One region of the Ruania alkalisoli genome, then DNA from elsewhere that is predicted to be linked to it. Evidence: predicted binding sites of a transcription regulator. Region 1 holds the regulator's gene; the other holds the start of a gene.
The links. Region 1 encodes HrcA, which represses chaperone genes, less so after heat shock. Its sites were predicted from a motif close to TTNGCACTCGNNNNNNNCGAGTGCNAA; they were not measured.

Region 1 (15,047 bases):
CGCCGGCGAGTGGGACGTCCTGGCACCGGGAATCGCCCAGCGGGTGCGTGCGCTCGAGGCGCTGCTCGCCGACGCCTACGGTCCGCAGCAGGCGATCGCCGACGGCGTGCTTCCCCGCTCCTTGATCGTCTCCTCTGCCCATTTCGCCCGGGCCGCCCGCGGGATCGAACCCCCGAACGGCGTCCGGGTGCACGTCGGTGGGATCGACGTCATCCGTGACAGTGCCGGAGGATGGCGGGTGCTCGAGGACAATGTGCGCGTCCCCAGCGGCGTGAGCTATGTGCTGTCCAACCGCCGTGCCATGGCCCAGTCATTTCCTGAGCTCTTCGCCAGGATGCGTATCCGTCCCGTGGCCGACTACCCGCGGCGGCTGCTCCAGGCGCTGCACGCGGCCGCGCCCAGCGGCGTGGACGAGCCGGTCGTGGTGGTGCTCACCCCCGGGGTGTACAACTCCGCCTACTTCGAGCACTCCCTGCTCGCGCGGCTGATGGGTGTGGAACTGGTTGAGGGGCGTGACCTGTTCTGTGCTGGTGGCAAGGTCTACATGCGCACCACCGAGGGTCGCCGCCGGGTGGACGTGATCTACCGCCGCGTCGACGATGACTTCATCGACCCCGTGGTTTTCCGGCCGGACTCCCTGCTCGGCTGTCCCGGGCTGCTCGGCGTCGCGCGAGCCGGCTCGGTGACCATCGCCAACGCCGTGGGCAACGGGGTGGCTGACGACAAACTCACCTATACCTACCTGCCCGACCTCATCCGCTATTACCTGGGGGAGGAGCCGCTGCTGAACAACGTGGACACGTGGCGCCTCGAGGAGCCGGAGTCGCTGAACGAGGTGCTGGACCGGCTCGACGAGCTCGTGGTCAAACCGGTGGACGGCTCCGGCGGCAAGGGAATCATCATCGGCCCGGCCGCTTCCCGCGAGGAACTCGACCTCGCTCGTGCGCACCTGCGGGCCGATCCGCGTGGGTGGATCGCCCAGCCCGTCGTCCAGCTCTCCACGGTGCCGACCCTCGCCGGGAATGCGCTCCGGCCCCGCCATGTGGACCTGCGTCCGTTCGCCGTCAACGACGGTGACGACGTCTGGGTGCTGCCCGGCGGACTCACCCGGGTGGCGCTCGCCGAGGGACAGCTGGTGGTCAACTCCTCGCAGGGCGGCGGGTCCAAGGACACCTGGGTGCTCGGTGAGATGCGCCGCGGTGCCAGGCCGCCCATCACCACCGAGGGTGGCGTGACCGCGCCCTCGTCGGCTGAGGGTGCCACGCCGACTGGGGTGCAGCAGGATGCCAACCCCACGGACACCGAGATGCGCGAGCAGAACCAGCAACAGCAGCAGACTCCGAGCTCGGGTGAGCCGCCCGAACCACCCACCCGGCGTTTTGCCGCCTGGAGGTCGTCATGCTGAGCCGGATCGCTGAGTCGCTGTTCTGGATCGGGCGCTACGTCGAGCGGGCCGATGACACTGCGCGCATCCTCGACGCCCACCTGCAGTACCTCCTTGAAGATCCCTACCTGGAGGAGGAGGCGGCGTGCCGGGCACTGCTCGCGGTCATGGGGGCCACGCCACCGTCGGAGGAGACCGAGGCGACGCGCGCCACGGTGCTGGACGTCCTCGCCTACGACCGCAACGCCCCTGGCTCGATCGCGGGAGCGCTCGCAGCCTCCCGGGAGAACGCCCGTCGTGCACGGGAGGTGCTCTCCTCGGAGCTGTGGGAGTGCCTCAACACCACCTGGAACGCGCTGCCCTCCCGGATCGGGGCCTCCGGCCCGCACGAGTACTTCGCCTGGGTACGTGAGCGCGCTGCGATCGTTGGCGGCATCACCGACGCCGCCACCCGCCGGGACGAGACGCTGCAGTTCTTCCTGCTGGGGCGCAGCATCGAGCGCGCCGACATGACCGCCCGGCTCGTCACCAGCCGTACCCTCGCCGGCGGCGCCGGTCCCGGCTGGATGACACTGCTGCGTTCATGCGGTGCTCACGAGGCTTTCCTGCGTACCTACCGGGGCCGCGACTCGGAGACGCTCGCCGCCGAGTTCCTGCTGCTCGACCGGCTGTTCCCGCGTTCGGTGCTGTTCTCCCTCGAACAGGCCGAACGATGCCTGACCCGCCTCGCGCCCATCGACGGGCGCGGCTTGCGCGAGGAGGATGCGCGCAAGGTGCTCGGCCGGGTGCGTTCCCGCCTGGAGTACCAGCCGTTGCTGAGCCTGCTGAGTTCGCTCACCGAGGAGATGGCGGCCGTGCAGGAGGGGTGCTCGGATGCCAGCGATGCGATTCGGTTGCGCTACTTCCCCTCCGGTGTGGCCGATGACTGGATCGGAGATCGACTGTGAGCCGTCTGCACATCGTCCACCGGACCACCTTCGAGTACGTGCGGACCGTCACCGCCTCCTACAACGAGGTGCGGATGCGCCCGGCGACCTTACCCGGTCAGGTCGTGCTCGAAGCGAGTGTGCATGCCTCCCCGTCGACCTACTCCTCCGAGTATCGCGACTACTGGGGCTCGTCGGTGACGGCGTTCGAGATGCTCGGCGCGCACGACCGGCTGGAGGTGGTGGCCGAGTCCCGTGTGGAGCTTTCGGCCCCGGTACGTTCGTCCAGCCCTGCTGGATGGAGCACTCTGCGCTCGCCGGAGGTGCAGGACCGGATGAGCGAGTATCTCGCCGTCACCCCCACGACCGAACCGGCCCGCGATCTCGTGCAGCTGGCACGCTCTGCTGCCGGTGACCACGAGCCCGCCGACGCCGCCATCGCCGTCGCCACGGCGGTGCGGGAGGCGGTGGAGTACGTCCCCGGCGTCACCGGTGTGCACACCCGGGCGGCCGAGGCGTGGGCGGCGCGCAAGGGCGTCTGTCAGGATCTGGCGCACCTGGTGGCGGGGGCGTTGCGTCGCCTGGGTATCCCGACCCGGTACGTCTCCGGATATCTGCACCCGCAGACCTCGACCGCCCAGATCGGGGAGCCGGTCACGGGTGAGTCACACGCCTGGGTGGAATACTGGTGCGGGGAGTGGGTGGGCTTCGACCCGACGAACCTCATCGGTGTGGCCGAGCACCACGTGATGGTCGGGCGCGGCCGGGAGTACCCGGACGTGACCCCGATCCGTGGCGTGTATGCGGGCGGTGGCAGGTCCACCCAGGAGGTGCAGGTGACGATCATCCAGGAGGCCTGAAGCCGGTGTCACCTCTCAGGTCGCAGGTTCCGCCTCAGGCGGTCAGCAGCACCAGCGCCAGGATGATCGCCAGCAGGGAGGCCAGCGGCACGGCCAGCACCGTCCCCACGAGCGCCAGTGCACTCAGCCGTAGGTCATCCTTCAGGTAGGGCGCGCGGACCGGACCGCCGGCTGCGACCAGGAGCGCACGTTGGGCCTTCTCCACACGCGTGAGCGCGTATCCGGCCACACCCAGCCGGCCCGAGCCCAGGACACGGCCGACGAACCGGCCCGCCCCACGCCGCTGGCCGTATCCGGCGGGAAGCTGACTCTCGGTGAACGCGTCGAGCACCACGCGCACGTCCTCGGCTCCGGGCTGCCCGCGCATCTCTTCTTCCACCCGGTCGGCCAGATCGTCCGGGCTGAGGAGCTCCGTGGTGACCACAGGGCCGGTGGACGATGCGCTCAGGCGCAACCACCGCCGTCGGCGGATCGCGAACGCGACCACGGGCGCCGCGAGCAGCACAGCCAGGGCCAGGACAACGAACTCTCCAGCACCGAGGGAGGGTGAGGTCAGGACATTCACCACGGCCAGCACCAGGGCGACTGTGGATGCGAGTGAGGCGAGCGTGACCAGCACCAGCGTGGGCAGCCGCATCACCCGCCCCACACCGCGTGCAAGGGCATCGATGGACTCCGGGACTGCGCTCACCCCACCATCATCGCGCATGCGGCATGTGGGACGATGAACGGCAGAGTCTCCCATCCCCGACCCGATCGAGGTAGAACCACCCGTGCCCATTGTGACGCCGGCTGCCGCCGCACAGATCAGGCCCAGCGCCACCGCGCCGGAGCTGCTGCGCAACTTCTGCATCATCGCGCACATCGATCACGGCAAGTCCACGCTCGCCGACCGGATGCTGCAGCTGACTGGTGTGGTGACCGACCGTGCCATGCGCGCGCAGTACCTGGACCGGATGGACATCGAGCGCGAGCGCGGGATCACCATCAAGTCCCAGGCGGTGCGGATGCCGTGGCAGGTCGGTGAGCAGGCGTACGCGCTCAACATGATCGACACCCCCGGTCACGTGGACTTCTCCTACGAGGTCTCCCGCTCTCTGGCCGCCTGCGAGGGTGCGATCCTGCTGGTCGACGCGGCACAGGGAATCGAGGCCCAGACCCTGGCGAATTTGTACCTGGCCCTGGAGAACGACCTCGCGATCATCCCGGTACTCAACAAGATCGACCTGCCCGCTGCGCAACCGGAGCGGTTCGCCGAGGAGCTCGCGTCACTGATCGGTGGTGAGCCGGAGGACTGCCTGAGAGTCTCGGGTAAGACGGGCGAAGGCGTGACCGAGCTCTTGGACACCATCGTGGAGCAGATCCCGGCTCCGGTCGGTGACGCGGATGCGCCGGCACGGGCGATGATCTTCGACTCGGTCTATGACACCTACCGCGGTGTGGTCACGTACGTGCGGGTGATCGACGGCTCTCTCTCCCCGCGCGAGAAGATCGTCATGATGAGCACCCGCGCCACCCACGAGCTGCTCGAGATCGGCGCCTCCGTGCCGGAGCCGCAGGCCACCGACGGCCTCGGGGTGGGTGAGGTGGGTTACCTCATCACCGGTGTGAAGGATGTGCGCCAGTCCAAGGTGGGCGACACCGTCACCAATGCGGCCAAGCCGGCGGAGCACGCGCTCGGTGGCTACCAGGAGCCGCAGCCGATGGTCTACTCCGGGCTGTACCCGATCGACGGCTCCGACTACCCGGTGCTGCGGGATGCCCTGGACAAGTTCAAGCTCAACGACGCCGCTCTGGTGTACGAGCCGGAGACCTCGGTCGCGCTCGGATTCGGCTTCCGGGTGGGCTACCTGGGTCTGCTGCACGTGGAGATCGTGCGCGAACGGCTCGAACGCGAGTACAACCTCGACCTGATCTCCACGGCACCCAGCGTGATCTACGACGTCACGATGGAGGATGGCACCGAGCATGTGGTCACCAACCCGAGCGAGTTCCCGGCAGGGAAGATCTCCTCGGTGCGCGAACCGATCGTCAAGGCCACGATCCTCACGCCGAGCGAATTCGTGGGCGCCGTCATGGAGCTCGCACAAAACCGCCGCGGGCAGATGGACGGTATGGACTACCTGTCCGAGTCCCGCGTGGAGTTGCGCTACACGCTGCCGCTGGCCGAGATCATCTTCGACTTCTTCGACCAGTTGAAGTCCCGCACCCGCGGGTATGCCTCCTTCGACTACGACGTCGCCGGCGATCAGGAGGCGAATCTGGTGAAGGTGGACATCCTCCTGCAAGGTGAGCAGGTGGATGCGTTCTCCGCGATCGTGCACCGCGACAAGGCCTACTCCTACGGCGTCATGATGACCGCCAAGCTCAAGGAGCTCATCCCCCGGCAGCAGTTCGAGGTTCCGATCCAGGCAGCTGTCGGATCCCGCATCATCGCCCGCGAGACCGTGCGTGCGATTCGCAAGGACGTGCTCGCCAAGTGCTACGGCGGTGACATCTCCCGTAAGCGCAAGCTGCTCGAGAAGCAGAAGGAGGGCAAGAAGCGGATGAAGTCCATCGGCCGGGTGGATGTTCCGCAGGAGGCCTTCATCGCCGCGCTGTCCTCTGATGGTGCGGGGGGCAAGGAATCGAAGAAGTGAGCCGATGACGGCGTCCTCTCGCCCGAGCGTTCCGGCTCCGGGTGGCGTGCCGCTCACCCTGGGCGAGCCGCCGACGGCGGCCCCCGGCGTGGCCGTGAACGGATTCCTCCCGCAACGCTTGGCGCGGGAGGAGGCGGGCGCCGGTACTGAGTGCGGTCCGGACTTCGGGGTGTATCTGCACGTGCCGTTCTGCACGGTGCGGTGCGGCTACTGCGACTTCAACACCTACACCGCGGCCGAGCTCGGCACCGGTGCGAACCGGTCGGACTATGCCGCGACCGCCGTCGGGGAGATCGCCCTGGCGCAGGAGGCGCTCCGGTCTGCCGGGATCGCGCGGCGTGAGGTGCGCACGGTGTTCGTCGGTGGCGGCACGCCGACGCTGCTGCCCCCGGGTGACCTGGCGGCCATGCTGGACGCTGTCGATGACGCCTGGGGCCTGGCCGCCGATGCCGAGGTGACGACGGAGGCGAATCCGGACTCGGTGGATGCCGCGGACCTGGCGGCGCTGGCGGCGGCCGGCTTCACCCGGGTGTCCTTCGGGATGCAGTCCGCTGTACCGGAGGTGCTGGCCACGCTGGAGCGCACGCACGATCCAGAGCGCATTCCTGCCGTGGTGGGCTGGGCGCGGGATGCGGGGTTGTCGGTCAGTCTCGACCTCATCTATGGCGCGCCGGGGGAGACGTTGGCGCAGTGGCAGCGGTCCCTGGAGGCGGTGCTCGCACTCGCACCCGACCACGTCTCGGCGTATGCGCTGGTGGTCGAGCAGGGGACGAAGATGGCGGCCCAGGTGCGCCGGGGTGAGCTGCCGATGCCGGATCCGGACGATGAGGCCGACAAGTACGAGCTCGCTGCGACGATGCTCGCCGAGGCCGGCTACGACTGGTACGAGATCTCCAACTTCGCCCGGACGGCGGCCGACCGTTGCCGGCACAACATCGCGTACTGGCGCTCAGATGATTGGTGGGGCATCGGACCCGGGGCGCATTCGCATGTGGCCGGCCAGCGCTGGTGGAACGTCAAGCATCCGCGCCCCTACGCCGCGGCCGTCGCCGCCGGGAACCTACCCGTCGACGGGTCCGAGGTGCTCAGCGGAGAGGACCGGGAGACCGAGCGGATCCTGCTGGGCATCCGGCTCGCGGAGGGACTCGACGTCGGAGCAACGCTCGCAGACCGGTTGCCGCAGCTGGTCGACGAGGGGCTGCTGGAGGCTGAGCCGGCACAACAGGGCCGAGCCGTGCTGACACTGCGGGGGCGTCTGCTGGCAGACACGGTGGTGCGGCGCCTGACCTGAGGTTGCTGTGGTCAGTGGATCGCTGGGGCGGCCAGAGATGCCCTGGTGCGCCGCGTCGTTGCGCTCTGGGTGGTGGTGCCGCCGCTCGGCGATACGACACGACCATGGACTGATGATGGTCACGACCGGGCGGGAACCGATAGCGTGTGGTCGCCGTCACCGTGGCGGCTGTACCTGAAGGACTTGGGGAGAGATGAGCCAGCAACCACCGGAGCAGGGGCCGCAGGATCCCGCGCAGGAGCCGAATAGCGGTCAGCCACAGCAGCCAGGGACCCCGCCGCCTCCGCCAGGTCAGCCGTCTTACGGCGCCGCCGCCCCGCCGCCGAGCGGCTACCCCTCACCGGAGCAGGGCGGCTTCCAGACGCCGCCACCGCCCGGCCCCGGCCCGGCCGGTCAGTACGGTGCACCTGGCCCTGGCTATGGCGGCCCGCCGCAGGCACCAGGGGTGAACGCCGGCCAGTACGGGCAGGGCGGGTACCCGGGTGGATCGCAACCGTTCGGCGTCGGTGCGGCGCTGGGCTATGCCTGGAAGACCGTCTTCGGTAACCCTGTGGTGTGGATTGTCGGGGCGCTGCTGGTGGCCATCGTGTATGCGCTGGTGAGTCTGCTGAACCCGAGCACCTTGGCGGCGTTTGACGCTGCCAACGGCAGCTTCAACGTCGCGACCAGTCAGTCGTTCACGGCTATGGGCATCATCGCCAGCCTGCTGACCATGCTGGTGGTCGGATTCGTCCAGGCCGTGGCGCAGAACGCGGCGCTGCGGGAGACCGCCGGCAACAAGCCGACCTTCGGCGACATCTTCCAGGTGCCGAACATGCAGAACGCGCTCATCTGGGCGGTGATCTGGGGCGTGGGTTCCACGATCATCAACCTGATCCCGGGCATCGGCCCCTTGCTCGTGCTGGTGGCATCGGTCCTCGTGATCTTCACGATGCCCGCGATCATCGACCGCGGCCTGCCGTGGATTGAGGGTGTGAAGACCTCGGTGCAGCTGGTGCAGCAGAACGCCGGATCGACGATCCTGCTGGTCCTGGCGTTCATCGGTATTTCGATCTTGGGCGCCCTGGCGTGTCTGCTGGGTCTGCTGATCGCGCTGCCGATGATCGTGGTGGCGACTGCCTTCGCCTACCGCTCCTTCAGCGGCCAGCCGATCGCGCCGAGGTCCTGACCGCGACTGCGTACCTGCCTTGTCCATGTACGAAACCACCGACTCGGTGACTCTGTGACCGTGTCAGATCCGATCGCGAATCAGAAGCGAGAGTGAACGATGAGTGACCAACAACAGCCGGGGACTCCCGGCGAGCCCCATCAGCCGGAGCAGCCGACGTACGGCCAGCCGGATCAGTTCGGCGGCGCACCGGGGCAACCGCCTCAGGCACCGCCCCCGCCCCCACCCGGAACTGGGACGCCTCCGCCGCCGCAGCAGCCCGGGTACGGTCAGCAGCCGGGAGGTGCGACGCCCCCGCCGCCGCAACAGCCCGGCTACGCTCAGCCGGCCGGTCAGGCCCATCCTGGTGGCGCACCGCAGGGGCAGTATGCCCCGGTGCCGACCGAGCCGCAGGCCACTGACGGTTTCAAGTGGGGTTGGGAGGCGTTCAAGGCCAACTGGAGCACGTTCGTCCTCGGTCAGCTCGCCTGGGCGGCGATCGTTGTCGTGGTTACGGTCATCTGGGTTGCGCTGCTCTCGGCCATCGGTGTCTTCGGCAGTGGGGTCGGCGGCGAGGCGCAGGCGATGGCGTTTGCTTCGGCTGGCGTCTTCGGCACGATCCTGATGGTCCTGGTCGCGTTCATCGTCGGGATCTTCGCGGCGGCCGGTGTGGCGAATGCGTCCCTGCGGACCGTCCGCGGTGAGAGCGTGAGCGTGGCGGACTTCTTCAAGATCCCGAACCCGGTGCAGGTGGGCCTGGTCGCCGTCGCGCTGGGTCTGGCGTCGTCGCTGCTGTCCTGGACCTTCGTCCTGCCGCTCGCCGTGCTGTTCTTCGGTGTGTACGCCGTGTACTTCGCCCTGGACAAGAAGCAGGGCGTGGTCGACGCGATCACCTCTTCGGTCAAGATGGCCCTGGCCACGCCGGCGCAGACGATCCTCGTGCTGCTGCTGGGCATGGTCGCGAACGCGATCGGCTCGGCACTGTGCGGTGTCGGTACGCTGGTCTCCGCTCCCGTGGTGGTGCTGGCTGTCTCGTGGCTGTACCACCAGAACGTCGGCAGGGTGCAGACCAGCTGATCTGCCATGCAGATGAACGACGGCGGTTGGTGCTCAGCACCAACCGCCGTCGCTCTTTCTGCTGTGATCTGTCCTGCTGTGCCCCGCTCTGACCGACCGCTGTCGCCGGTGATCAGTAGCTGGCGGAACCCAGCGCGGCCATGCTCGCGATGAACGCGATGATTCCGATCACCAGACCGATGATCGCCAGGATCGTCACGATCATGCCGATGATCTTGCCGGTCGAGACGTTCGAGCGGTTGCTGTATTGGACGCCGGAGGCGTCGATTTCCTTGAGGGCCTTGCTGCCCATGACCCACGCGGCGATCGCCAGCGGGGTGAAGAAGATTCCGACGATCCCGAAGACCAGGATCATGGTGCCCTGGGGGTGCTCCTGCACGCCGCCGTAGCCTCCGTACCCGCCGGGAGCTCCGGGGGTGGGTGGGGTGTAACTCATAGGTCTCCCTCGGTTGTTGGACGGCACCGGATCGATCCGGTGCCCGTGGCCAGGCGTCTGGCCCGGTTCACGCCGGACTCTAGCGGTGGTGTGCACTCCCGTGTAGCCCCCGGTTCGGCAGCACCGGGGTCGCGCGCGGTCTCACAGGCCCATCGGGATCATCACCACGATGAACACGATGTACGCGATGTAGAGGACCCCGAGAACCGAGCCGATGATCCCGCACACCCGCCCGGCCTGGATGGTGCCGCGGTTGGAGTAGTAGACGCCGGAGGCGTCGATCTCATTGATGGCGCGCTGGCCCATCACCCAGGCTGCGATCCCGAGTGGGAAGCAGGCCAGCAGCCCGATGAGCCCGAAGACCAGGATCATCACGCCCTGCGGATGCTCGGCCGGTGGTTGGTAGTTCCACGCGGGTCCGCCCGCACCGGGCGGCATTCCCGGCCCGCCGGGGCCTGGGCCAGATGGGCCGGGAATGCCAGGACCGTACGGGGAGCCGGGAGCGTACCCAGAACCACTGCCCGGTGGGTATCCCTGGCCGCTCCCGTAACCGCCGCCGTAGTCATCGCCGTAGCCACCGCCCGGTGGCGGACCGTATCCGCCCGTGCCGCCGGGTGGGCTGCCACCGGGTGGGTTGTCGTAGTAACTCATGCACGTCCCCCTCCAGCATCTCGCACAGGCGCACGACGATGTCGATCGGAGCGGGACTGTCCCGGTGCCGCCGGTCGTGCGTCCTGGAACAGCACCCTAGCGGTCCAGATGCGGCGGCAGGCGGCTATGCCGTCACGAAGTCGACAAGTTCCTCGACCCGTCCGAGCAGGCTCGGCTCGAGATCACGGTAGTCGCGGACAGTCCCGAGGATCCGTTTCCACCCGCGGGCGATATCGGCCTGGTTCGCGGCGGGCCAGCCCAGCGCCGTCAGCGTGCCGACTTTGATATCGGTGCCCCGGGGAACATGCGGCCACGCGTCCAACCCGAGCAGTGCCGGTTTGACAGCCTGCCAGACGTCCACATAGGGGTGACCGACGATCAGGACATTCTGTGCACCGAATCGTCGCGTCACCTCGGTGGCCACCCGGGACTCCTTGCTTCCCGCCACGAGGTGGTCGACCAGCACCCCCACCCGCCGGCCGGGCTCGGGCCCGAACTCGGTGAGACGTTCGTCCAGGTTGTCCACGCCGTCCAGGAGCTCGACCACGACACCCTCGATCCGCAGGTCGTCCCCCCAGACCTTCTCCACGAGCTCGGCGTCGTGACGACCTTCCACCCAGATGCGTGAGCCGCGTGCCACACGCGCCCTCGCCCCGGCCACGGCCAGGGAGCCGGAGGCTGTCCTGGCCGGAGCGGCCTTCGCCGGTGCCGGACGGTCGGGCACGAGGCGCACGGGTGAGCCGTCAACCCAGAAGCCCGCGCCGAGAGGGAAGGTCCGGGTGCGGCCGCGCCGGTCCTCCAGCACGACCACATGTTGCCCACCACTCTTCTCCACTCCCGTCACGGCGCCGACCCAGCCGGTCTCGACGTCCTCGACGACAAGCCCGGGTGTGGCCGGAGTCTCGATGGCGGTCGGACGGGTCCGCTGGTGCGGGTCGCTGCTGAGGACGTCGGTGCCGTAACGGTCGTTCATCACCCGGCGAGCCTACGGCGTGCGCTGGCGTGGCAGACCGAGCGGCACGCGGGCCGGGAGCCGCAGCACGTAGAATTGGCACTCATCGACGTCGAGTGCTGATCCAGGGAGGTGGAATGTCGAGCTCGGAGCGACAGCTGCAGGTGCTGCGGGCGATCGTGCAGGACTACGTGCGCAGCCGGGAACCCGTCGGGTCGCGCAACCTCGTGGACCGCCACAACCTCGACGTCTCCCCGGCCACGATCCGCAACGACATGGCCGCCCTGGAGGAGCACGGGTACATCGCCCAGCCGCACACCTCGGCCGGCCGTATCCCCACCGACAAGGGGTACCGGCTGTTCGTCGACCAGATCTCGGTCATCAAACCGTTGTCGGGGGTGGAGCGGCGCGCCATCGCCGAGCTGCTCGAGGGTGCGGTCGACCTGGACGACGTGCTGGAGCGCACCGTGCGGCTGCTCGCGCACCTCACCCAGCAGGTCGCAGTCGTGCAGTACCCGTCGCTGCGGCGTTCGGCGCTGCGGCACGTCGAGCTGATCCCCACCGACGCACGGCATCTGCTCGTGGTGATCATCACCGCGAACGGACGTGTCGAGCAGCGCACGGTGGAGGCCGCGCAGGACCTTGACGAGACGATGGTCGCCGAGCTGCGTGCCCGGCTGAACGCCGAGGTGGCAGGGCGTAACGCCGCCAGGCTCCGTTCGGTGCTGACCGACGTCGAAGAGGCGTTCCCACCCGCGGACCGTGCGTTGGTGACCGCGGTGCTCGCCACGATTACCGACACGCTCTCCGAAGATGCCGAGGAGCGGATCGTGATGGCCGGTACGGCCAACCTCGCGCGCTCCGATCTGGACTTCACCCGCACAATCGGACCGGTCCTGGAGGCTCTCGAAGAGCACGTGGTGCTGCTGCGTCTGCTCAGCGAGATGGCCGCCGAGGACGCCGAGCAGTCTCAGGGCAGTGATCACCCGCTCGCGGTGCGGATCGGCCGCGAGACCCACTATGAGAACCTGCAGGAAGCATCCATCGTCGCCAGCGGTTACGGTGGCGAGGGCGCTGCGTCGGTCGGTCAGCTCGGAATCCTCGGTCCGACGCGTATGGACTACCCGACCACCATGGCCGCCGTCCGGGCGGTCGCACGCTACCTCTCCCGTTTCCTCGGCGGCTGACGCCCACACCCGCGACCCAAGAAGGCAACACGTGACCGACTACTACGCGACCCTCGGAGTCTCCCGCGACGCCACCACCGAGGAGATCAAGCGCGCCTACCGCAAGCTGGCCCGGCAGCACCACCCGGACGTCGCCGGTGCGGACAATGCGGATAAGTTCAAGGAGATCGCTGCCGCGCACGAGGTGCTCTCGAACGCCGAGAAGCGGCAGATGTACGACATGGGCCAGTACCCGGGTGCCGGCGGTGGTGGCGGCGCAGGAGCCGGGTTCGGATTCTCGGACATCTTCGAGACCTTCTTCCAGGCCGCTTCGGGTGGCGGTGGCGGTCGTGGCCCCGCCTCGCGGACGCGACGGGGTCAGGATGCGCTGCTGCGCATCTCGCTGGAGCTGTCCGAGGCGGCCTTCGGCGTCAGCAAGGACATCGAGGTCGAGACCGCGGTCATCTGCACCACCTGTCAGGGTTCGTGCTGCCGCCCCGGGACGAGTCCGACCACCTGTGAGGTCTGTCACGGACGCGGATCGGTGCAGCGCATGGCTCGCTCGTTCCTCGGTCAGGTCATGACCACCTCAGCGTGTGCCAATTGCTCAGGTTTCGGCACCATCATCACCGACCCGTGTACCGAGTGCGCCGGGGAAGGGCGGGTGCGCACGCGCCGCACCGTGCGTGTGAACGTGCCCGCCGGTGTCGACGACGGCACCCGGATCAAGCTGACCGGCCAGGGCGAGGTCGGCCCGGCCGGTGGCCCTCCCGGGGATCTGTACGTCGAGGTCCGGGAGAAGCGGCACCCGCTCTTCACCCGCCGTGGCGATGATCTGCACTGCACCACCGAGCTGCCGATGACCGCGGCCGCACTGGGGACCGTCCTGGAGCTGGAGACGCTCGACGGCGTCCGCGAGCTGGATATCCGACCCGGCACACAGCCGGACGAGATCGTCACGCTCAAGGGCCTGGGCATCGGTCACCTCAACGGAGGCGGCCGCGGGGACCTGCACGTACACGTCCAGGTGACCGTACCGACCAAGCTGGACGACTCCCAGGAAACGCTGCTGCGCGAGCTGGCAGGCTTACGCGGTGAGGAACGTCCCGAGGCGCGTCTGTCGCCGGCGGGCAACGGGGTCTTCTCCCGGCTGCGAGAGAAGCTGCACGGCCGGTGAGCCGTCCCGTCTTCGTCGTCCCGGAGGGAGATCTCGACGGCGTCTCACCGGGTGAGGCCGTCGCCGTCACCGGTGCGGAGGGCCGGCACGCCGCCACCGTCCGGCGCGTCCGCGCCGGTGAGGTGATCGACGTCGTCGATGGGGCTGGGCGCCGAGTGCGCGCCACGGTGACGGACGTCACCACGGGTCACGGGGCCGGGGTGGATGTCGTCGCCGACGAGGTCACGGTGGAGGCGGCGTCCCGCCCGGTGCTGGTGCTGGTGCAGGCGCTCGCCAAGGGCGGCCGCGACGAGCTGGCGGTAGAGGCCGGTACGGAGGTGGGCGTCGACGCGGTCCAGCCGTGGCAGGCGGAGCGGTCCGTCTCGCAATGGCGAGGACCGAAGGCGGCCAAGGGTGAGGCGCGCTGGCAGCAGGTGGCGCTGGCAGCGGCGAAGCAGGCGCGCCGATCCTGGGTTCCGCAGGTCCGGGGATTGATCGTCGGGGCGCAGCTGATCGATGAGGTCGCCGAGAAGGTGGCCTCGGGAAGCGCTGTGCTGGTGCTGCACGAGGAAGCCGGCGTGCCGATCACCAGTGCGGAGGTCGGTACCGAGGCACCTGAGGTGCTCGTCATCGTCGGACCTGAGGGTGGCCTGACCGAGTCCGAGGTCGATTCTCTCGTCGCCGCGGGTGCGCAGAGTGTGCGGCTGGGCCCGCATGTGCTCCGCACCTCGACGGCCGGGCCGGTCGCGCTCGCCCTGCTGGCCGAGCGGTTGGGCCGGTGGGCGTAATATCCGCTGCGCCGCCGATGACGGCACTGGGTACCATCGTGTTCTGCTCCATCCGATCCACGAGGGGAAGTCCGGGCACTGCGCCCCGCCCATGACCGAGACCAGTTCTTCCGCCGCTGCCGACGGCAGCGTCCAGCACCAGGTGACTATTCCTGACCACGTGCCGATGGTGGCGCTGCTGGGTCAGCGCGATGAGGTGCTCAAAGCCATCGAATCAGGCTTCCCGACGGTCGACGTGCATGTGCGCGGCAATGTGGTCACGCTGACCGGCCGGCCCGGCGACGTCGCGCTGGCCGAACGTCTCGTCGACGAGTTGAGCGAGATCGCCTCCTCGTCGCAGCCGCTGACCGCCGATGCCGTCGAACGAGCGATCACCATCCTGACCAATCCCGCGGCCGAGCGCCCTGCGCAGGTGCTCACCATGAACATCCTCTCCAGCCGGGGGCGCACGATCCGGCCCAAGACGATGGGGCAGAAGGAGTACGTCGAGGCGATCGACCGGAACACCCTCGTCTTCGGTATCGGACCAGCCGGGACGGGCAAGACCTACCTGGCCATGGCGAAGGCGGTGCAG
Region 2 (15,047 bases), 1.5 Mb from region 1:
GGCACGTGTGCGTACGGCTCGCCCCGCGGGTGGCTGTATCCCGGCCAGAACACCCAGTCGAAGTTCGGGTGGGCGGATGCAGATGGATTCCATGTCGACGCAGGGTGCCGGGCCTACCTCGGGCAGGGCCGGACGGCTTACGGTCCGCAGTGGGTGAAGATGTACGGATCCTGGGGCTTGACGCAGACGGTCAACTACCGCTGCTGATCCGGACTGACCTGTAGCGCGGGTACCTCGGCCCACCTGGCCCGAGGTACCCGCGCTCACGTTCACAGGCGATAGCGCCGGGCCAGATTCTCGGCAGTGGACGGGCCTTCGGTGGCGGTGGCGATCCACGGGCCGGTGCCCGCTGAGGGGTCGAGCACACCCTCCTCGGCCCATCTGAAGTCTCCGGCCAGCACTTGTGCGGCCACTGCCTCGTCACCATCGTCGCTGTTACGCCACAACTCGCGGAAGAGGCGCTCCACCCGCACCCGGGACTGGCGGCAGAACGCGTCGGCGAGCCGCTGCCGGCTACCGGCTACCGGCTTGCGGGCCGCGTGCGCCTGCACGGCGGTCTGGGCGAACAGCTCGGCCCCGATGTCCACGACGCGTGCCAGGAATCCCTGCCGCTTCTCCAGGCCGCCCTGCCACCGGACCATGCCATAGAACGTGTTCCGGGCGAGCCGGCGGGAGGTTCGCTCGATGTACCGCAACGCCGGTGCGGCCGGGCCGTAGGACGCGAAGGAAGCTGGCAGGTCGCCCGGTCCGGCAACCAGTCGGGGCAGCCAACCGCCGTAGAACTTCGCGGCGTCCGTGGCTGCCCGGGCCCGGTCGGCTGAGTCGGCATCGGGGTCGATGAGCGCGCCTGCCACCCGGAGGTGCTCGTCCACGGCTTCCCGGGCGATCAGCAGGTGCATGATCTCGCTGGAGCCTTCGAAGATGCGATTGATCCGCAGGTCACGCAGCAGTTGCTCGGCGGGGACGGCGCGTTCCCCGCGCGCAGCCAGTGAGCGAGCGGTTTCATATCCCCGGCCGCCACGAATCTGCACCATCGCATCAGCCACCTGCCAGGCCATCTCACTGCACCACAGCTTGGCCAGGGCCGCTTCGATCCGGATGTCCGCAGTCTCGGAGTCGGCCAGCTCAGCGGCAATCTGTACCACTGCCTCCTGGGCATAGGTGGTGGCGGCGATGAAGGCGACCTGATGCGCGATGGCAGCATGCTTGCCGATGGGTACTCCCCACTGCACCCGCTCGCGCGCCCACTGCCTGGCGATAGTCAGGGACCACTTGCTGCCTGCCACGCACAGGGCCGGGATGGACAGTCGCCCCGTGTTCAATGTGGTCAGAGCGATCTTGAGGCCCTGACCCTCGCTTCCCACCACGTTGCGTGCCGGAACCCGCACCTGGTGGAAGCGAACCACCGCGTTCTCCAGCCCGCGTAGCCCCATGAACTCATTGCGACGTTCGATCGTGATGCCGGGGGTGTCGGCCTCCACGATGAACGCCGTGATCCCACCGGCCCGGCCGTCGGGATCGGGTGGCACCCGGGCCATCACCACGAACACCTCGGCGATCACGGCGTTCGTGGCCCACAGCTTGATCCCGTCGATCAGGTAGTCCCCCTCGGGGGTGCGGCTGGCGCTGGCATGCAGCCGCGCCGGGTCCGATCCCACATCGGGTTCGGTGAGCAGGAAGGCGGAGATCGCGCCCTCGGCGCAGCGCCGCAGGTAGATCTCCTTCTGCTCCGGGGTTCCGAACACCTTGACGGGCTCGGGGACCCCGATGGACTGGTGGGCCGAGAGCAGCGCACCCAGGCTGGGGTTCGCGCTCCCCGCGAGTATCAGTGCGCGGTTGTAGTCCACATGCGAGAGGGACGCACCGCCGTACTCGCGTGGAATGGTCATTCCGAATGCGCCGATCCGGGCGAGCCCGGCCAGTACCTCGTCGTCGATGTGGTCCTCGGCCTCGATCCGCGCTCCGTCGACGTGCTCGTCGAGATAGGTGCGCAGGTCTGTCAGGAACGCTTCCGCCCGGGGATCTGATGGTGGCGCTGTCTCGTCCGGGTGCGGCCAGAGCACCTCGGGCCGGAACCGGCCGAGGTAGAGCTCTCGTGCGAACGAGGCGTGTGTGAATTGGCTGCTGCGTGCCTCTTCGGCCACCCGGCGGGCTTCCCGCGCGGTGACCTCCGGTTGCGACATGAGGGCCTCCTCGGATGCTCCCACCAGTGTGATCGGTCGGGGCCGAGCCCGCCAGCGGACGCTATTGGGCCGTCCCGACGGCGCAGCGTCAGTTCATATGCCGCGTCTGCGCTGATTCCGGGGATGGTTGCGTGCGGTGCGCTCGTTGCCCCGCTTGTAGTTGCCGGTCAGCCGGGCCATCAGTTCCTGGGGATCTTCGCGCTCCACCCGGGCGACGAACTCCGCCGCGCGGTTGCCACGGAGGACGACGGCGGAGCGCCCGTGGTGGGTGATGTGCACCTGGCTGCCGTGGACGGTGTACTCAAACCCGTGCGCGTCAGGCATGGGAGTGTTCCTCCTGGTCGGGGAAGGACACCGGACGAGGTTCGGGTCGCTTGGGCAGGTGTGCGTCACCGGAGGAGCGCCCCCGCAGCCTGCGGGTCGCCCACGGGTACACGTCGCGGGCCATCCACTCTGCGTCCGCGCGGAGCCGCTCGGCGGCCGGGCGAACTGGCGGGCGCGGCAGCGGAACACGCCAGTTCGAGTGCTCCGGCGCCAGTCCCAGCGCGACCAGCGCGGCGTCGGCTACCCGTGCATGCCCCAGGCTGCTGAGGTGGATCCGGTCCTGCGCCCACATGCGCCAGTCCTGTAACGGATGTAGGCCCCAGACGTCGAGCACGGTGGCGCCATGGCGCTGCGCGATCGACCAGATGTGCGCGTTGTAGATCGCGACCTTGGGCCGGATCCGGCGCAGCAGTCCCGCATTGCGAGTATCGGTCCCCGTGGCCAGCAGCACGTCAGCGCCCGTGCGGCGAGCGGTGCGGACGGCGCGGTCCAGGCTGACGGCGAGCCGGTCCGGGTCTGCCCCGGGGCGCAACAGGTCGTTACCGCCGCCCACGATCGAGATCAGATCGGGTTCGGCGCTGAGGGCGCGGGGCAGCTGGTCGGTGAGGATCGGGTCGAGGAGACGGCCGCGGACGGCGAGGTTCGCGTACTCGAGCGGCTCCACCCCGTGCTGGGCCTGCCGTGCGGCGATCGCGGCAGCGAGCCGGTCGGCCCACCCACCGAGCTCGCCGGGGCGGTGGGGGTTCTCGTCCCACAGTCCCTCGGTCATGCTGTCGCCGATTGCGACGTACCGGCGCCACGGGAGAGTCGGGCTCGAGGTGCTCACCCGTCCTTCCTATCCCGGACGGTGCCCTCGCGCCAGGTCTTTGCCGCCCCGACGGCGACCGGTCACCTCCCTGGGAGGTGCCCCACTAGGGGAGGGTCCAGTCCACTGGGGCACCACCCTGCTCGGTCAGGAGTGCGTTGGCGCGGGAGAATGGACGTGAGCCGAAGAACCCTCGCGAGGCTGACAGGGGGCTCGGGTGGGTGGTCGCGATGATCGGGGTCTGGCCGAGCAGGGTGCGCAACGACTGGGCATCGCGTCCCCACAGGATTGCCACGAGCGGCTGGTTGCGCGCGACCAGGGCCTGGATCGCGGCGTCGGTCACGCGCTCCCACCCCTTGCCGCGATGGGAGGCCGGCTCGCCCGGTCGCACGGTGAGGCTGCGGTTGAGCAGCAGTACCCCGGCGTCGGCCCAGGCGGTGAGGTCGCCGGTCGAAGGGGCCGGCACACCGAGGTCCTCGGTGAGCTCGCGGAAGATGTTCTGCAGCGAGCGCGGAATCGGCCGCACGTGCGGCTGTACCGAGAACGACAGGCCCATCGCGTGCCCGGGCGTGGGGTAGGGGTCCTGGCCGACGATCAGCACCCGCACCCGCTCCAGCGGGTGGGTGAAGGCCCGCAGCACATGCTCACCCGCCGGGAGGTACCCGCGCCCCGCGGCGATCTCGGCTCGCAGGAAGTCGCCCATCGCGTGAATGTCGCTCTCGACCGGCGCCAGGGCTGTGGCCCATCCCGGGTCGACGAGGTCGGTGAGCGGGCGGTGCGGGGGTGCTGGCGTCGTCTCCACCGGCCCAGCGTAAGAGATTGCAGGCTCCCGGGCGGGTGCGACGGTGCCGCGCGATTATCACACCGAGGTGCGGCGAGGGCGAATGACACGGGTGTGGTTTGCCCGTAGGATGGCCGTCAGTTTGCAGATGTCCGATGCACAACGACCACACGAGGAGGACCGATGGCGGCAGCGCAACCGCTCCCCACGTCGAGCAGTACGGTCGAGTCCGGGCTCAGTGAACGCGATGCCGAGATCCTCGCCTTCGAGCGGCAGTGGTGGAAGTACGCCGGCGCCAAGGAGAGCGCGATCCGCGAACTCTTCGACATGTCTGCCACCCGGTACTACCAGGTCCTGAACGCCCTCATCGACGAGCCGGCTGCGCTCGCGGCCGAGCCGATGTTGGTCAAGCGCCTGCGGCGTATGCGTAGCGTGCGTCAGCGGGAGCGCTCCGCGCGTCGTCTCGGTCACGAGCTGTGACCGCCCGCTGACGGGTTAGCCTGCCTGTCGTGAGCAACCCGGACCCCTCCTACCCCTACGACGAGGACGAGTTCGACACCCTCGGTGCCGAGCGCACGCCCGAGGGCGTGCACCGTGCGCGGGTGCCGTGGTGGCGGCAGGCACTGCCGTTCCTGGTGGTGCTGGTGCTGGCCCCGCTGCTGGCGTTCGTGGTGGTGCAGGCGGTCTCCCGGGATACCGGTGGAGATCCGGAGCCCACCGCGAGCGTGAGCTCGTCGGAGACCGGCGGTGAGACGGAACCCACCGAGGAGCCTGCGGAGGGCGAGTCCGAGACGGACGCCGACGGCGCCGGCGATGGTGACGCGACCGACGAGCCCACCGACGACGAGACCGACCCCACGGACGAGCCGGCCGACCTTGACTTCGGCACCGCGGTCTGGGTGCTCAACGGTGCTGGTGTGGGGGGTCTCGCCGGAGAGAACCAGGGGGTTCTGGCCGCGGCCGGGTGGACGAACGTCGTGGCCGACGACTATGCCTACAGTCAGCCGGCGACGACCACCATCTACTACCGCGACGCGCAGATCGCTGCTGAGGCGGAGGCGATCGGGGCCGAGCTGGGCATCACCGACCTGGTCGAGGATGCGGCGGCGGCGCCGAACGGCATCTATGTGGTGCTGCGTCCTGACTTCGTTGGCTGACGAACGGTCTCGGCTGAGGAGATGGTGAGGGACGCCGTCAGGGGTTCTGTTCGAGGGCGACCAGGGTGAGCAGCACGAGCGCGCAGGTCCAGGCGAGCGGGGCGACGGCGGCCGGTGCGCCGTCGGGCCCGACCTTCTCAGGGATCGCGCCGGTGGTGGTGCGGTGGTTGTCGAGCCAGTCGAGCATCTCGATGGCGCGTGTGCGGTCGCCGAGGCTGGCTGCGGTCCAGGCGTAGAGCGCGGTCTGCGGAGTCCAGGAGTACTGCGTCTCCGGCCATGCGGCCCCCGGCGCCAGCCCGCCTCCGGGGCGGGTCATCGTCTCGATCGAGGCCCGCCACGCGGTGGCTGCACCCGGGAGCGGCTCGGCCACGAACGGTGGCAGCACGAAGGAAGCAGCGGCGTCCTGCAGGGATCGGCCTGGATAGCGACCGTAGCCGAAGGTGCCGAACCTTTCGGTGATGGCCTCCCGCAGCGCCTCTGCTGCCGCGGTGCTGCGGGTGGCGTTTCCGGTGTCGCCGCGCAGGTCGTGCAGTCGCGCGGCAGCTTCCAGGCCCGCGAGTACCGGTGCGGCGGTCCCGAGGGTCACCTGGGTCTCGCGGTGCTCCCAGTAGTCCGACGACGGCGCAGGCAGTGGAGACCGGTCACTCACCTGGGCGAGCAGGAAGGTCGTCGAACGCTCGATGAGCGGGGCGAAGCGGGTGAGCAGCGCGTCGCGTTCGCGGTCGGTCCCGACGGTGTCCGTCGCCTGCGCGAGAGCCCATAGTCCCCAGCCGGTTCCGTCTGTCTGGGTGCCGCGGTCGTCTGGAGGGAGTTGCTCGGCGACGGTGTACCGGGCGTGGAAGGAGCCGTCTGGGGCCTGGACGGCCTGGAGGTAGTCGAGGATCTCGAAGGCGTCGTGGTGGTGGCTGGTGGCGCTGAGTGCCGCGGCGATGAAGGCGGCATCGCGGGGCCAGACGTAGCGCCAGGCCGTACTGGCGCCGGCGATGGCCCCTCCGCCTCCGCGCAGCAGTGCGTGCAGGTCGAGTAGGGCGTCGTGGCCGAGGTCGGCGAACGGGGTGCCGGCTCCCGGGAGGGTTCCCGCAGCGAGCCATGTGCGGGTCTCCTCGGCGAGATGCTCGGCGGCGGCGATGGCGTCCTCGTTGGCGCCCGGGTCCGGGGCGAGGACGCGGGTGCCGGCGAGGTACCGGGGGGTCTCGCCGGTGGGGATGGTGGCGAGCGCTCCCGCGGCGGTGAGGCCGATTCCCTCGTGGTAAAGGCTGACGTTGTCGGCGCGGGTCTGCGGCGTTGTCAGCAGTCCGACAGCGATCAGCGCAGCCACGAGAACGGTGCCGCAGACGACGGGCAGCGGGCGTCCGGACATAGCGTCGAGCGTATCCCGGAGGCACACCTGGATCCTCTGTCGACGCGTCCAGCGCGCCACGCTCAGGATCTGAGACGTTATCGATTTGTGACATTTGTGAGGTGACATACACCTTGAACGTCCGTAGAGTCTGGCTGTCGCCGTCTGTTCACGGGGCGGCATCCAACTGCAAAGGCCACGAGCCCCGATCGGGGTGACGGGCACCACGCACACAAATGGCTCGGGGGAGTTACGTGCAGAAGAGAAAGCATGTCGCGCGCAGACGAGCGCGCACCGCATGGCAGCGGCCGCTGGCCGGCGCAACCGCCATGGTCGCTGCAGTCGCACTGGGGGCCGTCGGCCTCTCTGGCACGCTGTCACCAGCGGTTGCTGCGCCGGGCGATGACAGTGAGGCGCTCGCTGAACTGATCGACCTGGACGCGCTCGGACTCGGCGTCGTTGACGCGGTCCGGACCGAGTCCGGCTTCACCAGCGAACCGGGCCCGAACGACGCTGATCTCGACGTGTCCGTCCTGGAAGGCCTCGCTGACATCACTGTTGGCGGTGTCAACATCCCGCTGATCGGCGATGGCACCAACGATGGCCTGCTCGACCTCGGTCCCGGCGCCGAAGCGGGGCTGCTGAACGGCTACGCCTCCTCGCTCGATGGGCAGTCGTCCATCGCTGCGTCTGGTGCGCTCGGCGCCGACGGTGCGATCAACGCTGACGCCGGTGGCGACTCCGACGTAGCGACCGTTGACCTGACAGCACTGCTCGGCCAGCTGGGCGTGGACGGTCTGACGGACGAGATCGTCGACCAGGTGGGCCTCGAGCTCGGAGCGATCGCCTCCCGCGCCGAGGTCACCGACGGTGACAACGTCACGAGCGAGTACCTCATCGCCGATGCGCAGGTCGTCATCAGCAGCCCGCTGGTCGGAGACCTGAGCACGACTGTCCAGAACACCGTGGGGACCGCCGAGGACGCGGTCAACGGCACTCTTGGGCCGGATGGAGCAGTTCAGGGCCTGTTGGATGCCATTGATCTCGGGTCCGTTGGTATCCCGACGGTTCTGGAGATTGATCTTGGCTCGCCAACCCTCAACGCGAGTGTCGACCTCACCGGAGTCACGGACGGCATTCTGACCGACTCGATCAGTGACGGCGCGGTGTCGATCAACCTCGCCGACGGCACGATCGCCATCGACCTGGAGCAGCTGCACCCAGGCGGGCTGAATGGGCTGGACCCGAACACGCAGGTGCTGACCGCTGCCCAGATCGACCAGGTGCAGATCGGGGTCACGAACCTCCTCGATGACTTGCTTGACGACATCGTTCAGGCGGTTGACGATGCGATCCTCGGGACCAACGTCACCTTGACACTCGACCCGACCTTGGACGCGCTTGCTGGAACCCTGACCGGCGACGTAGGGGTCACACTCGCAGGGTCTCTTGGGGACTTCCTTGGGCTGACGGGAACGGACCCCGTTCTGGATGTCACGGGAAGTGTCACCGTGGACCTGCCGGTCCTGCCGGACGTCACTCTAGAGGCGGACGGGCTGTTCGACCTGATCGAGCCAGTCATCCTGGGTGCGCTCACTACTATCGGTGACGCCTTCGACGGCCTGCTGAACCCGGATGGCTCCGACGGTGCACCAGCACTCGGCGTGGTGGGCGTCTTGCAGGCCACCCTGTCTGGCGTGATCGGCGAGCTCGACGTGCTCGACCCGCTGCTCAGCCAGTTGCTCACGATCACGATCAACGAGCAGCCCACCGAGGAGCCGATCAACGCAGCGGGCGGCGACCTGGGTGACGGTTCCTTCACGGTCCGCGCCCTGGCGATCGATGTCCTCCCGGGGCTTGGTGCCGAGACGGGCATCGACCTTGCCTCCTCCTCGGTCCGTGCGACCGTTGACGACGGCGGCGACGCTGACACGAACGCCAACGCCTCGGCGTCGGCGGCCGCGTCCGCGACGGCGGACGACGACAACAATGCAGCGGCCGATGCTGCGGCTGAAGCCGCGGCGTATGCCGACAACACCACGGACTCCTCGGCTGCGGCCGACGTGACCGCGGCTGCTGCGGCTGATGTTGCTGCTGACACGGACGCCTCGCAGGATGCGTCGGCGGATGCGACCACGGACCCGGATGCTTCTGCTGCTGCGGCGGCAGAGGCGGCGGCGAACGCGGACAACACCTCCGACACCAACGCGGACGCTTCGGCAGCGGTCTCGGCGGACTCGACCTCGGACGCCACTTCGGAGGCTGCCTCGGCGGCTGACGCGGCGGCCACGGCGGACTCCTCCACCGACGCCTCTGTCGCGGCATCGGCTGACGCTGACTCGTCCACGGACCCGGACTCCTCGACGGACCCGGACTCGTCCACGGACCCGGACTCCTCGACGGACCCGGACTCGTCCACGGACCCGGACTCCTCGACGGACCCGGACTCCTCGACGGACCCGGACTCCTCGACGGACCCGGACTCGTCCACGGACCCGGACTCGTCCACGGACCCGGACTCCTCGACGGACCCGGACTCCTCCATGGATGCGGACACGAACACCAACGCCTCGGCGTCGGCTGCTGCTGCGGCGGACGCTGACGACGACAGCAACGCGGCGGCAGAGGCTGCTGCAGAGGCGGCGGCGTATGCCGACAACACGACGGACTCTTCGGCTGCGACCGACGTGACTGCGGCTGCGGCGGCGGAGACGGCTGCTGACACCGACGCCTCGCAGGATGCGTCGGCGGATGCGACCACGGACCCGGATGCCTCGGCTGCTGCGGCTGCAGAGGCGGCGGCGAACGCGGACAACAGCTCCGACACCAACGCGGATGCTTCTGCAGCGGTCTCGGCGGACTCGACGTCTGACGCCACTTCGGAGGCTGCTTCGGCGGCTGACGCGGCGGCCACGGCGGACTCCTCCACTGACGCCTCGGCGGCGGCTTCGGCCGACGCGGATGCTTCGGCGGCTGCTGCTGCGGACCCGTCCAGCGACGCGGACTCCGACGCAGACGCCGGTGACCTCAGCGCCACGGTTCTCTACAAGAGCATCGTGCGTGACACCGGTGTGGAGCAGGAGGCCTACGGCTTCGGTTTCGAGCCGGGTGAGTCGGTCACTGCGACCGTGAACTCCACCCCGTTCGACCTGACCGCCACGGCGGACGAGGACGGTGACGTCACGTTCACCTTCCCGATCGACGCTGACTTCGAGCTCGGTGATCACCACGTGACGATGGTCGGCGAGGTTTCCGGTGAGATCCTGGCGGAGAACCTCGACACCGACTTCGTGGTGACTGAGGCCAGCGGCCCGTCGCTCCCGGACACCGGTGCCGAGCTCGACCAGTTGTTCGGGCTGATCGCCGCGGCGCTCATGTGCCTCGGAGCTGGCCTGCTGCTGACCGGCAACCGGCGGTCGACAGTGCGCTGATCTGCATCTGCGGATGAGCACAGAATGAGGGTTCGGTCCCGGAGCGCACAGACGCTCCGGGACCGAACCTCGTCCGCTGACTGTTCTTGCAGCACGATGGCCCGGTGGGGAACGAACTGATATGACGAGCAAGGATGCGGCGGCTGACGCCGACGCAGTCGCGGAAGGACCTGCGGTGGACCCAGCCGGCGACGGTGCGGTCCGTACACCGCTCAGCAGGCTCAAGCGGGCCGTGGTGGTGGCGGCGGTCTTGTTCACCGCCTTCCACATCTTCGCCACGTTCCTGTGGATCGCGCCCGCTTCCGGACTCCGTCAGGTGATCCCGGGCGACCTCCTGCACCGGTACATGATCCCGATGCACGGGCAGAGCTGGAGCGTGTTTGCCCCCGAGCCCATCAATGGGGACTACCGTCTCCAGGTTCGCGCCACCCTCAACCGAGACGGTGAGGAGATCGAGACCGAATGGGTCGATGCAACGGCCGCCGAGCTCGACATGCTCACCCATAACCTCTTCCCGCCGCGCGCGGCGATCACGGCCAGTCAGGTGGCCAGCACCTTCCGTGGCGCTTACCTCGACCTCAACGACGAACAGGAAGAGATCGTCGCGCTCGGCTACTACAACGGCAACGACTGGCGTCCGCGGCTGGAATCTGCGCTGCGTTCACACGACAACGCCGGCGCCGTCGCCGAGTACATGCAAGCCGAGGAACTCGCCAATGCCTATGCTACCCAGGTGGCCTACGCCATGTGGGGCGAGGACGTCGTCCTAGTGCAGTTCGTCGTCAGCCGGCAGAACGTCGTCCCCTACGGGCAGCGCAACGAGCCCGACGCCGAACGCCCGGCTGTGCAGCCCTACGTCACCGGCTGGCGTGGCCTGATCGAGTATCCCGGTCAGTCGCGCGAACGATTCGCCGAGATCTTCCGCCCGGCCGTCGAGGAGTCCACCCGATGACCTCCCGCGCCCGCACCCTTGCTCGCACCAGTGCCCGTGCGACCGGCACACTCGTCGGCGATCTCTACGGTGCTGTTTCCTCGCTGGTACACCGCACTCTGACCTGGACCGAGAACTGGCTCGTCGGTGCCAAGCGTGCCCGATACGGACTCGCCGTCACCCGCATCCTCCTCGGACTGACCGCTTTGGGCCTGCTTGCCACGAACTGGCGCACCCGCTACTACGCCTTCGGAAGCGGCTCGGTCTGGAACGGCGAAGCAGCCCAGCCGCTGAGCGACTTCCCGCAGATCCCGCTGTTCAGCATCTTCCACCGGGTGGCGTTGAACGACTGGTCCTTCACGATCCTCTACGTCGCGCTCGCCTGGCTCGCGATCCTCGTGACCCTGGGTTGGCGCATGAAGATCGTGCTGCCGATCTTCTTCGTCGCCTGGACCTCGTTCATCGAGATGAACGACACCCTGGGCGATCAGGGCGACAACATGTTCCGCATCACCCTGCTGGCACTGCTGTTCGCCGACACCGCGGGCCGGTGGTCACTGGATGCGCGCCGCCGCGCTGATACCGACGCCCAGACCGGACCCTGGCTGCGCCGTGCCTGGAACGGTGAGCCGTGGGCGCCCGCATGGCTGACGAACCTGAGCCACAACCTCGTACTCGTCGCCGTCACCTGCCACGTGTGCTTCGTCTACGCCTCCGGTGCCCTCTTCAAGGCCGGGGGAGCGCCGTGGCAGCACGGGTACGCCATCTACAACCCGCTGCAGACAGTGCGTTTCGGGTCCTGGCCAGAGCTCAGTGACCTGCTGACCGCGTGGGCGCCCGTGGTCACGATCATCTCCTGGAGCTCGATCATCCTGCAGATGATCTTCCCGCTCGCACTGCTGTGGCGACCCTCCCGGGTGATTGCGCTCTTCGGCATCACCTCCTTCCACATCGGCATCGCCGTCCTCATGGGGCTGCCCTGGTTCTCCCTGGCAATGATCGCGATCGACGCGATCTTCATCCGGGACGTCACCTGGCGGAGGCTGGCCGACCGGATCACCGGGGCCTGGCGCAGCGCACGCGACCAGGACGGTGAGACCGACGAAAGTCCGCCAGAAGAACCCGAAGGCGCAGACTCCGACCCTCCGGATGAATCCGCACGGGAACGCGCCAGCGTGACGCACTGACCCCGCCCTCACCCACGACCAGGCAGACTGGAGGCATGGTGCGCACCAGCACGGACGCCGTCGTGATCGGATCCGGCCCGAACGGACTGACGGCCGCGGTCACCCTCGCCCGCGCAGGGCTCGAGGTGACCGTGCTGGAGGCGCAGCCGGTCGCCGGTGGGGGAGCCCGCACGCTGGCTTCACCCCTGGCCGACGGTCTGCGCCACGACATCTGCTCGGCTGTGCACGCCCTGGCCCTGGCCAGCCCGGCGTTCCGGGAGTTCGACTTCGCCGCACGAGGCGTCGAGTTGGTCAGCCCTGAGATCTCCTACGCACAGCCACTGGACGGTGGCCGTGCTGCGGTTGCCTATCACTCACTCGGACGGACCGTGGCTGAGCTGGGCGTCGACGGGACGGCCTGGCGGCGGTTCTTCGCCCCGCTGGTGGAGAACGCGGAACTGCTCACCGCTCTCGCACTCGGGAACCGGCGCGAACTGCCCGCCGGGGCGCTGAGTATCCGCGGGATCGCAGCGATGGCGGCGACCGCAGTGCGACTGGTGGAGCAAGGAAGCCCCGCATGGAATCTACGTTTTCGTGAGGATCTCGCCCCAGCGCTGCTGACAGGAGTCGCCGCGCACGCGATCTCCACTCTCCCGAGTCCGGCGGCCGCCGGTACCTCGATCATGCTCGCCACCTTGGCGCACACCGTCGGCTGGCCGATCCCCGTGGGCGGCTCCGGTGCCCTGACGGCGGCCCTGGTGTCGGACCTGGAGGCCCACGGTGGTCGTGTGGTCACCGAGCACGAAGTCACAGCCTGGCACGAACTCCCTCGTGCTCGCGCCTACCTCGCCGACACCTCGCCGGCCGGTCTGGTCCGCATCTGGGGCGACCGGATGCGCCCGTCGGTGCGTCATGCGCTGGAACGCTTCCGCTATGGCAATGCAGCCGCGAAGGTGGACTTCGTGCTCTCCGGGTCAGTGCCGTGGGCTGATGAGCGCGTGGGTCGCGCAGGCACCGTGCACGTCGGCGGGCGGCGGGAGGAGATGGCCCGTGCCGAGGCCGACGTTGCTGCCGGCCGGGTCCCGGAGCGCCCGATGATCCTGTTCTCCGACCCCACCGGTTCCGATCCGGCACGAGAGGTCGGGGGGCTGCGCCCGGGCTGGGCGTACGCGCATGTGCCGGCTGGCAGTGGTGTGGACGTCACGGAGGCTGTGACGGCGCAGATCGAACGCTTCGCGCCGGGCTTCAGGGACGTCGTCGTGAGTGCGCGCTGCACCCCGGCATCCCGGATGAGCGAGCACAACGCCAACTACGTGGGCGGAGACATCGCCGCCGGGGCGCTCTCGACATGGCAGATGGCGGCACGGCCCCGGCCCGCGCTGGACCCGTATGCGACGTCAATCCCGGGCGTCTACCTCTGCTCGCAGTCGGCGCCACCCGGACCAGGGGTGCACGGGATGGCCGGCTGGCACGCCGCCCGGCGCGCACTCTCGCAGCGGTTCTCCCTCCCGGTGCCCTCGCTCGCCCCCTGATTCAGTCCGCATCTTGCACTCTCGACCCGAGAGTGCCAATAATGGCATTAGCACTCTCGCACTGAGAGTGACAACTGTGGTCAGCGAGACGAGGCGCCGACCCGGTGCGTGACGTGAACGCATCGGATCGACGTCGTCCGTCGCGGGCGTCCCGCCGGCCGAAACCGAAAGCCAGTTCCGGAGGATCGAACCGCCAATGGCTAAGCAGATTGCCTTCAACGAGGAGGCCCGTCGCGGGATGGAGCGTGGGCTGAACGCCCTCGCCGACACCGTCAAGGTCACCCTCGGCCCGCGGGGACGCAATGTCGTCCTCGAGAAGAAGTGGGGCGCTCCCACGATCACCAACGATGGTGTGTCCATCGCCAAGGAGATCGAGCTCGAGGAGCCCTACGAGAAGATCGGTGCAGAGCTCGTCAAGGAGGTCGCCAAGAAGACTGACGACGTCGCGGGCGACGGCACCACCACCGCTACCGTGCTCGCCCAGGCGCTCGTGCGCGAGGGCCTGCGCAACGTCGTCGCCGGCGCCAACCCGATCGCCCTGAAGCGGGGCATCGAGAAGGCTGTCGACGCCGTCACCGAGCAGCTGCTCTCCTCGGCCACCGAGGTGGACACCAAGGCTCAGATCGCCGCCACCGCCGGCATCTCCGCCGGTGACCCGCAGATCGGTGAGCTGATCGCCGAGGCCCTCGACAAGGTGGGCAAGGAAGGCGTCATCACGGTCGAGGAGTCCCAGGCGCTGGGCCTCGAGCTCGAGCTGACCGAGGGTATGCGCTTCGACAAGGGCTACCTCTCGGCCTACTTCGTCACCGACCAGGACCGCCAGGAGGCGGTGCTCGAGGACGCCTACGTCCTGCTCGTCGAGGGCAAGATCTCCAACGTCAAGGAGGTCCTGCCGCTGCTGGAGAAGGTCATTCAGTCCGGCAAGCCGCTGCTGATCATCTCCGAGGACGTCGAGGGCGAAGCCCTGGCCACCCTCGTGCTCAACAAGATCCGTGGCACCTTCAAGTCCGTTGCCGTCAAGGCGCCGGGCTTCGGCGACCGCCGCAAGGCCATGCTCAACGACATCGCCATCTTGACCGGTGGTGAGGTCGTCTCCGAGACCGTGGGCCTCAAGCTCGACAACGTCGGCCTCGAGGTGCTCGGTACCGCGCGCAAGGTCGTCGTGACCAAGGACGAGACCACGATCGTCGAGGGTGCCGGTGACGCCGACGCCATCGCCGGACGCGTGGCTCAGATCCGCGCCGAGATCGAGAACTCCGACTCCGACTACGACCGCGAGAAGCTCCAGGAGCGCCTGGCCAAGCTCGCTGGTGGTGTCGCGGTCATCAAGGCCGGCGCCGCCACGGAGGTTGAGCTCAAGGAACGCAAGCACCGCATCGAGGACGCGGTGCGCAACGC

Region 2: groL (chaperonin GroEL) is a predicted target of HrcA. The motif match lies at 13,697-13,723, and genes of this name have one in related genera.

What each region holds. Positions count from the first base shown of each region.
Region 1 is NZ_CP063169.1:2,478,685-2,493,731, reverse strand. It holds gene IM660_RS11065 (circularly permuted type 2 ATP-grasp protein) at 1-1,405, shown strand, start outside; gene IM660_RS11060 (alpha-E domain-containing protein) at 1,399-2,331, shown strand; gene IM660_RS11055 (transglutaminase family protein) at 2,328-3,170, shown strand; gene IM660_RS11050 (hypothetical protein) at 3,205-3,861, opposite strand; gene lepA (translation elongation factor 4) at 3,944-5,809, shown strand; gene hemW (radical SAM family heme chaperone HemW) at 5,814-7,100, shown strand; gene IM660_RS11035 (hypothetical protein) at 7,294-8,268, shown strand; gene IM660_RS11030 (hypothetical protein) at 8,368-9,324, shown strand; gene IM660_RS11025 (DUF4190 domain-containing protein) at 9,437-9,760, opposite strand; gene IM660_RS19745 (DUF4190 domain-containing protein) at 9,902-10,411, opposite strand; gene IM660_RS11015 (DUF3097 domain-containing protein) at 10,536-11,384, opposite strand; gene hrcA (heat-inducible transcriptional repressor HrcA) at 11,501-12,550, shown strand; gene dnaJ (molecular chaperone DnaJ) at 12,582-13,706, shown strand; gene IM660_RS11000 (16S rRNA (uracil(1498)-N(3))-methyltransferase) at 13,703-14,473, shown strand; gene IM660_RS10995 (PhoH family protein) at 14,565-15,047, shown strand, end outside.
Region 2 is NZ_CP063169.1:945,577-960,623, forward strand. It holds gene IM660_RS03940 (hypothetical protein) at 1-207, shown strand, start outside; gene IM660_RS03945 (acyl-CoA dehydrogenase family protein) at 270-2,183, opposite strand; gene IM660_RS03950 (hypothetical protein) at 2,277-2,507, opposite strand; gene IM660_RS03955 (SGNH/GDSL hydrolase family protein) at 2,500-3,333, opposite strand; gene IM660_RS03960 (uracil-DNA glycosylase) at 3,419-4,114, opposite strand; gene IM660_RS03965 (DUF3263 domain-containing protein) at 4,277-4,573, shown strand; gene IM660_RS03970 (LytR C-terminal domain-containing protein) at 4,603-5,250, shown strand; gene IM660_RS03975 (glycoside hydrolase family 15 protein) at 5,288-6,610, opposite strand; gene IM660_RS03980 (choice-of-anchor G family protein) at 6,919-10,020, shown strand; gene IM660_RS03985 (DUF5819 family protein) at 10,142-10,972, shown strand; gene IM660_RS03990 (HTTM domain-containing protein) at 10,969-12,138, shown strand; gene IM660_RS03995 (phytoene desaturase family protein) at 12,174-13,649, shown strand; gene groL (chaperonin GroEL) at 13,846-15,047, shown strand, end outside.